DNA from 3 places in the Rummeliibacillus sp. TYF-LIM-RU47 genome. Region 2 is predicted to be linked to each of the others. Evidence: predicted binding sites of a transcription regulator. Region 2 holds the regulator's gene; each other region holds the start of a gene.

Region 1 (3,289 bases), 480 kb from region 2:
ATTGTCTCTACATCTTCTGCTTTAAAGTTGACTGGGAATTCACTTTTGCGTGTATAGAAAGCTGGAAGTACGTCCGTGTTATAACCGATTACCGGTACACCTTTTGTTTCAAGATATTCCATAGTTAATCCTAAGTCTAGAATAGATTTAGCTCCGGCACAAACTACTGCTACATTTGTTTGACCCAATTCCTCTAAATCTGCTGAAATATCCATAGTATTCTCAGCACCTCTATGAGCACCACCAATACCACCCGTAACAAAAATATTGATTCCAGCTGCCTCTGCACAAATCATTGTTGCAGCTACAGTAGTAGCTCCAAGTTTTTTTGTAGCAAGTAAATAAGCTAAATCACGACGTGACGCTTTCGCTACATCTGAGCTCTTGCCGAACATTTCTAATTCCTCATCTGATAGGCCAATTTTTATTTTTCCATCCACTATAGCAATCGTTGCTGGGACTGCCCCATTATCACGGATTATTTGCTCTACTTCACGTGCTGTTTTTACATTCTGCGGATAAGGCATGCCATGAGAGATAATGGTTGACTCTAAAGCCACAACTGGTTTCCCTTGTTCTTTTGCTGCACGTACTTCCTCAGATAAAGTGATGTATTCATTCATGATAATTCCTCCATGTCTTTTTGTAATTGTATTGCGGATAAATTTTGTCTAACCGTATATGGTGATGCCAATGTTTTAGAAGCATTCACACTTGCAGCTCTAGCTATTTCGGTTAAAGGTTTTCCTTCTAGCCAAGAGTAAATAACAGCAGACGAAAACGCATCTCCAGCTCCTGTTACATCAGCAATTTCTTCGACTGGTATGGGTGGGATATGTAGGATTCCTTCATTTCTATTACCTATCATAGACCCCTCTTTGCCATTTGTGATGACTACATTAGCAATACCTAAACCTAGCCACTTTTCAACAGCCTTTTCCCAATCTTCATTTGTTTTAATTTCAGTTTTAAAGTAAGTTTCTGATTCATCTCGGTTGGTAATTATCCATGATACCCCTGCCAAATCATCTGGCAAGCGATTCATTTTCGGAGATGAAACAGGAATTATTACTATTGGCAAGTTATGGCTTTTAGCAAAGCTGCACAAAAATTGAATGGTCTCCTTAGGGCAATTTAAATCTGCCACGATGCATTTGGATTGACTTAACAAAGCTTCATTTTTTAACAGCAAATCAGGCGTGATAGCTTCATATACTTCCATATCTGCAAGGGCTATGATTAATTCACCCTGTGCATCCAAAACAGCAGTGTAAGAACCTGTCGCCTTTTCAGGGAATTTAGCTACTGTATCAAGCTTCATATAAAGAGATGATGCGTCTTCAATGAATGACCAATCCATATCGAGACCACTTGCAGAAAACAGCGACACATCACAACCAAGCCTTCCTAAATTCTCTGCAATATTACGGGCCACTCCTCCAGCATTTTGTGTAGTATAACTTGGATTCGAAGTACCTAATTGAGCGTTATCTTTGATATGAAATTTCCGATCTATATTGGCTCCGCCAACACATATGATCTGTTCGGATTCACTTAAAATATAGGCCCTACCCAAAATATTACCTCGTTTAGTTAACCCAGAAATCATATTAGCAATTGATGGACGAGATAAGCCTAACATCTCTGCAAGCTCTTGCTGAGACACATAAGGATTCTTGCGTATCGCATTCAAAATCAACTGCTCTTTATCAGTTATTTTTTCAGGCATCTTATCACCTTTCAAACATTTGTTTATTAACCAAACATTTGTTTAATCATAATATCTTTTCTTTCTGTTGTCAATAAAAATATGAAAGCCTTTTCATTAAAATCAACAAAAAAAGAAGCAGGAATAAACCTGCTTCTCTGTATCGTTAATCTTTAAACGTAAAATCCATTTCCTCTGGTTTAACAACTTTAGACTTTCTGACAAATTTATAACCAAAGAACAAGACTAAAAATAGTGGGATACCTAGATAAGCTGCTACTACACTACCCCAGTCAACTTTATCAGCTAAAAAGGCTTGGAAGTTTTGTGCAATAATCACAATTATACCGCATGCAACCGCGAAAATTGGTCCAATCGGGAACCACTTTGCACGATAAGGCAATTCATCTAACGAATGTCCTTGCGCTAAAAATCCTTTCCGGAAACGATAATGGCTTACTGAAATACCTAACCAGAATATAAACCCAGTAATACCAATGGCATTCATTAACCACAAGTAAACAGTTCCATCACCGAAAAATGATGCTAAGAATGCAAGTGCGCCAATTGCACAAGTGAAAATCATACTCACTACTGGTACACCGCGTTTATTTAATTTACCAAAAATTCGAGGCGCTTGTCCCTCCTTCGCCATTGAAAATAGCATACGAGTTGAAGCGTAGACACTTGAATTTCCTGCTGATAATACGGCAGACAATATAACTGCATTCATAAGCGACGCAGCGAAAGCAATCCCTGCTTTTTTCAATACTAATGTAAATGGACTGACCATAACTGAATCATTTTGCAAATTGGCATTTGTATAGGGTATTAATAATCCTATTACAAAGATAGCAAAAACGTAGAATAATAAGATACGCCAAAATACGCTTTTGATTGCTTTTGGAACATTCTTGGCAGGGTCTTCACTTTCCCCTGCTGCTACACCGACAATCTCAGTCCCTTGGAAGGAGAAACCAGCTGCAATAAAGACTACGAATACTCCTAGAATGCCTCCTGAGAAAGGAGCGTCACCCATTGTAAAGTTTTTAAACCCTACTGCTTCGCCACCCATAATTCCGAAAATCATTAAGACTCCGACAATTAAGAAAATAACAATAGCACTAACTTTGATTAACGATAGCCAATACTCACCTTCACCATAGCCCTTAACTGATAAATAATTTAGCAAGAATATAATAGCTAAAAATCCGCCGCTCCAGATCCATGAGGGGCTATCCGGAAACCAAAATTTCATAATCATTGTAGATGCGGTCAATTCTGCAGCAATTGTCATCGCCCAGTTAAACCAATATAACCAACCTATTGAAAATCCAAAAGCAGGGTCAACAAACTTGGAGGCGTACGAACTAAACGATCCACTAGTTGGCATATATGCAGCCATTTCTCCTAAGCTTGTCATAACGAAATAGACCATTGCTCCAACTAACATATAACCGAGCAGTGCTCCACCTGGTCCTGCTGTATGAATGGCTGAACCACTGCTTAAAAATAAACCAGTACCAATTGCACCGCCAATTGAAATCATTGTCAAATGGCGAGATTTTAATTTTCTCTTTA
Region 2 (3,289 bases):
ATATACACCCTTTCATATTCTTCATATCTTAAAGAGTATGTAAAATATGTTTTAAGTGCAAGCGTTAAGCATTATTTGGATATCAAGCCAACCTGTATCATAAAGTAAACTTTTCGACAGTTTACAGTTAATTATTGTGCTCTTCGAATTCTTTATAGCGTCTATGTACTGTTGCTTTGCTAAGTTGGAAGCCCAATCCATTTAAAGTAGCAGTGATTTCTTCAAATGTTAGCCCTTTATTTCTCAATTGAATAATCTGTTCAATTGGAGCATCAATTCTTTCTCTACCTTCTGGATTGCCCCGATCCTTTAAGTTATTTTCAGGCCTATAGCCGTTTTGTACAGCCCTTTTCATCCCACGACGTATTTTGGCATTATGTAATTTCCTTTGATATTCCTCTACTAGTGCCAATATTTCAAGCAACATTGTATCCATTTCATTCAGCTGGATATTGCCTGAATTATTAAGAGTAAAAATAGTCACTTCCATTTTATTAAGTAGATGTAATACGGCCATGCGACCATTCCCACGTCCTAATCGCGTTTCATCCTGCACAAACAATGCTGTAATATGTTGTTCTTTAATATAATCCAGCAAATCCATGAGTCCCTCGCGTTCTACGTCATAGCCGCTATGCCGATCTTTAAATACACTCATAACATTATAACCTTTTGTTTTGGCAAACTCTTTTAGTTCACTTTCTTGCCGTTCTAGCGAAGAATCTTGGGATTCTTTTTCTGTACTTACACGGCAATATAATACTGCTTCTTTCCCTCTATTCATTCATTTTCACTCGCCAACTCTATTCCTTTTTTATTCGTGTTAGTTTTTTTGTACGCAGGAATAGATAAAGTATGACCAGCTATAATGCGTCCGTCAATAATATTGTTTTTATCTTTCACTAAAGAAACCCACTCACTTTTGGATAAATCCCCTTTATAAAGTCCAGATAGCGACCATAAAGTATCTCCTTCTTGGACTTCTATGTTTGTGTAGCTAGTTGTATCCCGATTGATAACCATAAGAATAACCATAATCGCGAATATGAATGCAAATAAATAGGTGGTATTTCGATTTTTTTTAATCCAGTTCATAAGGATCTCCCCTTCATCGAATGTTTGTTCGTAGTTTATATAATTCAATATAATACGAACATGCGTTTTTGTCAAATAAATTTCGAACCTATGTTTGCATCCATTTAATAGACATGTTATACTTCATTTAACAATTAAAGAAAATTGCTGATAAGAGGGTGAGCAAATTGAAAAAGGTATCAAAAAGACAAGATGATATATTGGAATTTATAAAAGAAGAAGTACGCACTAAAGGATATCCGCCTTCTGTACGAGAAATAGGCGAAGCAGTAGGTTTAGCTTCCAGTTCAACTGTCCACGGCCATTTGAATAGATTGGAAAGCAAAGGGCTGATCCGCAGAGACCCGACAAAACCGCGCGCTATTGAAATCTTAGATCAAGGAAATGTTACCAAACAGGGTGTTATGCATGTTCCTTTAGTTGGGAAAGTAACTGCCGGGTTACCTATCACCGCTATCGAAAATATTGAAGAGTACTTCCCTATTCCTGACACTTACGGTGGATCAGATGACCATATTTTTATGCTTGAAATCATGGGTGAGTCTATGATAGAGGCAGGAATTCTCGATGGAGACTACGTGATTGTCAAACAACAGGCAACTGCCAATAATGGAGATATCGTAGTAGCTATGACGGAGGAGAACGAAGCAACAGTAAAACGTTTTTATAAAGAAAAGGGACACTTCCGTTTACAACCAGAGAATTCCTCTATGGAGCCAATAATTGTTGAAAACGTTGCTGTTCTTGGTAAAGTTGTTGGTCTTTATCGAAACATATACTGATAATTAAAAAAACAATCGAGTCTATTATATTACCTGTAGACTGATTGTTTTTTTATAAACACAAAACAGATAGCGCGGGTGTTAAATTAGGATTATTTTGCGCCTACTTAAAGTGCTATTTTGCAGTATGAAAACATTGCGTGTTTCTTTTATTTCTCAACTAGCTTTTTAATCGCCAACATGGACTTACCCTGAATAATACCTGTATCTTCAAATTTAAATGAAGCGTATAATGTTTTAGCTTTGATATTACTTGTTTGATAAAAGAGAGCTATATATTCTGCTTCACCATATGGCCACGTTACGATCTCCTTCAACATTTTTTCAAATGCAAGTTTGCCATATCCTTCCCCTTGGTAACTCTTTCCAATCATAATATGCCAAATAAAATAGCTCTTCTTGCCGTAAAAATCTTCCTTCTCAAACGATTCGTGATCCAACGTATCATAAATATACATCAAAAATCCAACCACCACTTCATCGGCATAAATGGCATAAGGTGTAGCAGGTATCCCTTCTGCATTCAACATATGAGCATCTGCAAAGCTTCTTAGGTTAGTAGTTTCTATAAAGTCTTTTTGGTTTTCTTCAACTTCAAGTGCTATTACTTTCTCTATGTTATCTCCAGTTATTTTTCGTAATTCAATCATTTTCTATTTTTTCTCCTCTCTTAATACAATCCACTACCTCCTTGCACAATCAAAACATAGTCACATATCATACGATTATTCTCATAATATGTTGTACAAAGTATTCACCAGTAATAAACTCTACTCATCCTGATTTTTCATTCTAGCGCCATACATAATTGTAATAAAACTTAAAAACTTCCATTAATCAATATAAGTAAATATATTACAGTGTATAATATAGGTAAATACAGGGTTATAAATTTTTAGATTTAACAGTCAGATGGTTTAACACATCATCCGTTGCGCAAAAATATCTCTCGACAATTGAGTGAAGCAAAAACACAACATTTCTGTTTTCCGAAGCGCTTAAGTATGAACGTGATAAGGCTACTATTATTGTTTAGGATTAAGGTTATCTGGGTGAAGTAAGCAAGACTAATATCAAAAAGTGACAGAGGTGGGTTTGAAGATGGATACTTTTAAAACTTCAGAAAATGATGACGGTTCTTATATTGACTTGGAAGTTCTACAACATTACTTGGCAACTGGAAGAGAAGTTGAATTCTCCTATCATAAAACAAAATACTATATAGCAAATAGCTCTCAAGGATATTTACTTTTAGAAGTATTTCCAGGTTCTGATACCGAGAGTAAGGGTATTTCTGATAGTTTTAATGATACAAATGAATTTTTGCTTAATGTTAAAATCGCTAATAATTCATTAAAAGAGATTTTCTCGAAGCATACTAAGAATATAGAGATCGTCTTTATCTATTAAAG
Region 3 (3,289 bases), 1.0 Mb from region 2:
AAGAGCTCTGCACTTCTGCACACTATTTCAGCTAAAGAATACTCATCATAGTAGTCTAATCGTAATAATACACCAAAACGGTCTCTAAGTGGAGCAGATAGCGCTCCTGCCCTAGTGGTAGCGCCAACTAATGTAAAAGGAGGCAAATCCAACCTAATAGATCTTGCTTCTGGCCCTTTACCGACCACAATATCCAAACAAAAGTCTTCCATTGCTGGATATAGGACCTCTTCTATTGCTCGAGGCAAACGATGAATCTCATCAATAAATAGCACATCGCCAGGCTCTAAGGAGCTCAAAATCGCCGCTAAGTCGCCAGGACGTTCAATAGCTGGACCGCTCGTCATTTTGATATTTGTACCCATTTCATTCGCAATGACAGCGGCTAAGGTTGTTTTCCCAAGCCCCGGAGGTCCATAAAGCAAGACATGGTCTAAGCTTTCTTCTCGCATTTTTGCCGCTTCGATAAAGATTTTTAGGTTGTCTTTGACCTTTTGCTGCCCAATATATTGTGCAAGATTTTGTGGGCGCAATGACAACTCCAAACCTTCATCAAACGCAGTAGCTTCGCTTGATACGACTCGTTCTTCCATTTTATTTACCTCCTATCCGTTATTGTTGTTTTAACAGTAACTTCAAAGCTTGTTTCATATAATCTTCTGTTGTATTTAAGCCATCATTATTTTCAAGCGGTATGCGAATTTTGGCTAATTCTTTTTCAGAATAACCTAATGCTGTAAGTGCTAGCAAAGCATCCTCTAACTCATCTTTATTATGGTGAACACCAAATAGCGGCAGTTCATCTTGAGCACTTGCTAATTCTATATTATCAAGCAGACTGCCAAGCTTTCCTTTTAGATCAAGTATCATCTGGCGAGCAGTTTTCTTCCCAACGCCAGGGAATTTAACAAGGAACTTCTCATCCTCTTGTTCTATCGCCTGGATAACTTGTTGTGGATTGCCACTAGCTAATATGGCAAGCGCTCCTTTTGGTCCAATACCGGACACTTGGATCAGCTTTCGAAATAACTCTCGCTCTTCTAATGATTGAAAGGCAAATAATAGCTGTGCATCTTCCCGTACATGCATATGTGTATAGAACTTCACATTAGCTTTGTCCATTTGAAAAGCAAACGGATTTGGCGTGAATAACTGCCAGCCAATCCCTTGCTGTTCAACGACAATATATTCGGGGGTAATGCGTGTAGCCGTGCCAATTATGTAGTCGTACATAACATTCTCCTTTTTGCGTAACGATATTCATTATAGCACTTTTAAACGGCGGATGCATGTTCGCCTTCGCCTTAAAAAAGATAGGCCATGAAAGACCTATCTTAAAATATAATAATATCATTATTTTACCTACCACAATCATACCATAATTTTGGCCAAGAAGAGAGCGCCACTTCCGTAAAGCGTAATAAATCCTCCACAAACGTTTGTTGCTTTTCATTTTCGACTGTTTTTACATACAACCATTCACGCAACAACTCATTCGGATAACGCAATGCTTGCAAATAGCTGTTAGGAAAGTCTGATAATAACGGCTGCTCTTTTAGGAGCAATTTTAAATTGTATTGGACATGCGGCAAAACGCGATGCATCCACATGATGAGCTCTTCTTCTGGGTGGCCGTACGCACAAAGGTCAAAATCGATCATGTAGTCTTTCCCTTTGGCATCTTTTAAAAAGTTATGGTGAACGACGTCCCCATGCAAAATTGTTTTTTTGCTTGTCAAAGGCTCTACATTTTGCAGTTCTTTGAGCGCTTTTCTTGCATAAAGAACAAGCTGGTCACATTTTTCGTTGCCTAAGTATATTGAGATTTTTGGAATATGCATAATGAATTTCTGAAGGCGTTCTTGCCACTTCAATTGCAAATCATAAGCAGGCAAATAATAATCAGCCTTAGACCAATTAATATTCTTCCCCGTTTTGTGCAATTGTTGAATGAGCTCAAGAGATTTTTTGCGATCTATTTTTGATTTATAGTTAAATCGCCGTGCGTTTTTCACCCATGGTTGGGTTAGAATATTATTTTCTAACTTTGTATTAGGTAACGTATGTGGAAATTCCATGTCAGCAAGCGTATCATGAACCGCTTTCACTTTTTTCGCAACCAGTATATGCTCATATTTTTTGACCATTACTTCTTTATTGCCCGCTTGACATTGCCAAACATTTTTTTTGATTCTTTTTTTTATTTGAAAATTGTTCAACTAATAGGTCTCATAACCCGCTTGCGGGAATTGTGGCGCATAGTATGGATGGTAGGAGTATCCTTGAGCCGATAAGCAAGCTGGACAGTTGCAAGCTCCATGCCATTGGTGAGGTGGCATTGGATAATACGGCATGGCTTGAGGCATAGCATAAGGATCGAACTGCCACTGCTGGTCATATTGAGGAGCCATATTTGGCGGCATGCCATTTTGCTCCATTTGCTGCGGGAATTGACCATAATGATCATGCCCATGGAAGTCATGGTGTTTTGGTGTATCTAGTGAAGATGATTCACATTCTTGAGTTTTTTCAGGCATTTGCCACTGTGGCATTGGTTGTGCCATTGGTTGTGCCATTGGCGGTCCCCACTGCGGTGCAGGCATTGGCCACGGCATCACTTGTTGTCCTCCGCCACAGCTTCTACAGCCACTTATGTTCTGTGGTGGCATTGGCACTGCATGCTGATCAAACGTTGTTGATTCACACTCCCTTGTAGATTCCGGCATTTGCCACTGTGGCTGCATTGGTCCCATCCAATGGGGTGCAGGTGCATGCCAAATCGGCTGTATCGGCATTGGCATCATTGGATGGCTACCTCCGCAACCACAACTGCTGCAGAAATGTGGGAACGGTTTTGGCATTGGCATTATAGGGTGGCAAGGTTGATATACCTCTTCCTTACATCCTTCATATTTTGGAGGCAGTGGGGGTTGAGGTAAGTATGGCATTACAGGCGGTACTGGAGGTAAGCTTGGTTTGTACTCCACTACCTCTCTTTTCGGTTGAATGATGAATTGTTCTTCATGTTGCTCAATGATCTCCACTCTAGCTCTTACAGGTCGACTTTCTTCAAACGGGTGTGGATGAGGCATTGGCACTGGCTCCGGTGGAGGTACTGGTACCGGAACTGGAATAGGAACCGGAACTTCTTTTTCTTTAACAGGCATCGGCGGCTTTGGCGGCATTACTTTCGGTTGTTCTTTTGGCTTTGGAACATGATGCTCTTTTGGTTGTTCCTTTGGTCTTGGTACATGGTGCTCTTTTGGCGGCAACACCGTTTGTTCCTTCG

The links. The regulator LexA, encoded in region 2, represses DNA repair genes until DNA is damaged. The targets are predictions, from matches to a motif close to CGAACATATGTTCG.
Region 1: the regulator LexA is predicted to act here: its motif matches at 1,761-1,774, upstream of F0527_RS07240 (carbohydrate kinase).
Region 3: the regulator LexA is predicted to act here: its motif matches at 1,283-1,296, upstream of ruvA (Holliday junction branch migration protein RuvA).

Annotation. Positions count from the first base shown of each region.
Region 1 covers NZ_VVIR01000001.1:1,438,291-1,441,579, reverse strand. The annotation lists gene F0527_RS07245 (pseudouridine-5'-phosphate glycosidase) at 1-623, opposite strand, end outside; gene F0527_RS07240 (carbohydrate kinase) at 620-1,729, opposite strand; gene F0527_RS07235 (amino acid permease) at 1,875-3,257, opposite strand.
Region 2 covers NZ_VVIR01000001.1:961,027-964,315, reverse strand. The annotation lists gene F0527_RS04680 (YneB family resolvase-like protein) at 128-784, opposite strand; gene yneA (cell division suppressor protein YneA) at 781-1,095, opposite strand; gene lexA (transcriptional repressor LexA) at 1,263-1,877, shown strand; gene F0527_RS04665 (GNAT family N-acetyltransferase) at 2,027-2,527, opposite strand; gene F0527_RS04660 (hypothetical protein) at 2,979-3,287, shown strand.
Region 3 covers NZ_VVIR01000001.1:1,965,125-1,968,413, forward strand. The annotation lists gene ruvB (Holliday junction branch migration DNA helicase RuvB) at 1-593, opposite strand, end outside; gene ruvA (Holliday junction branch migration protein RuvA) at 613-1,233, opposite strand; gene F0527_RS09900 (phosphotransferase) at 1,359-2,219, opposite strand; gene F0527_RS09905 (LysM peptidoglycan-binding domain-containing protein) at 2,220-3,289, opposite strand, start outside.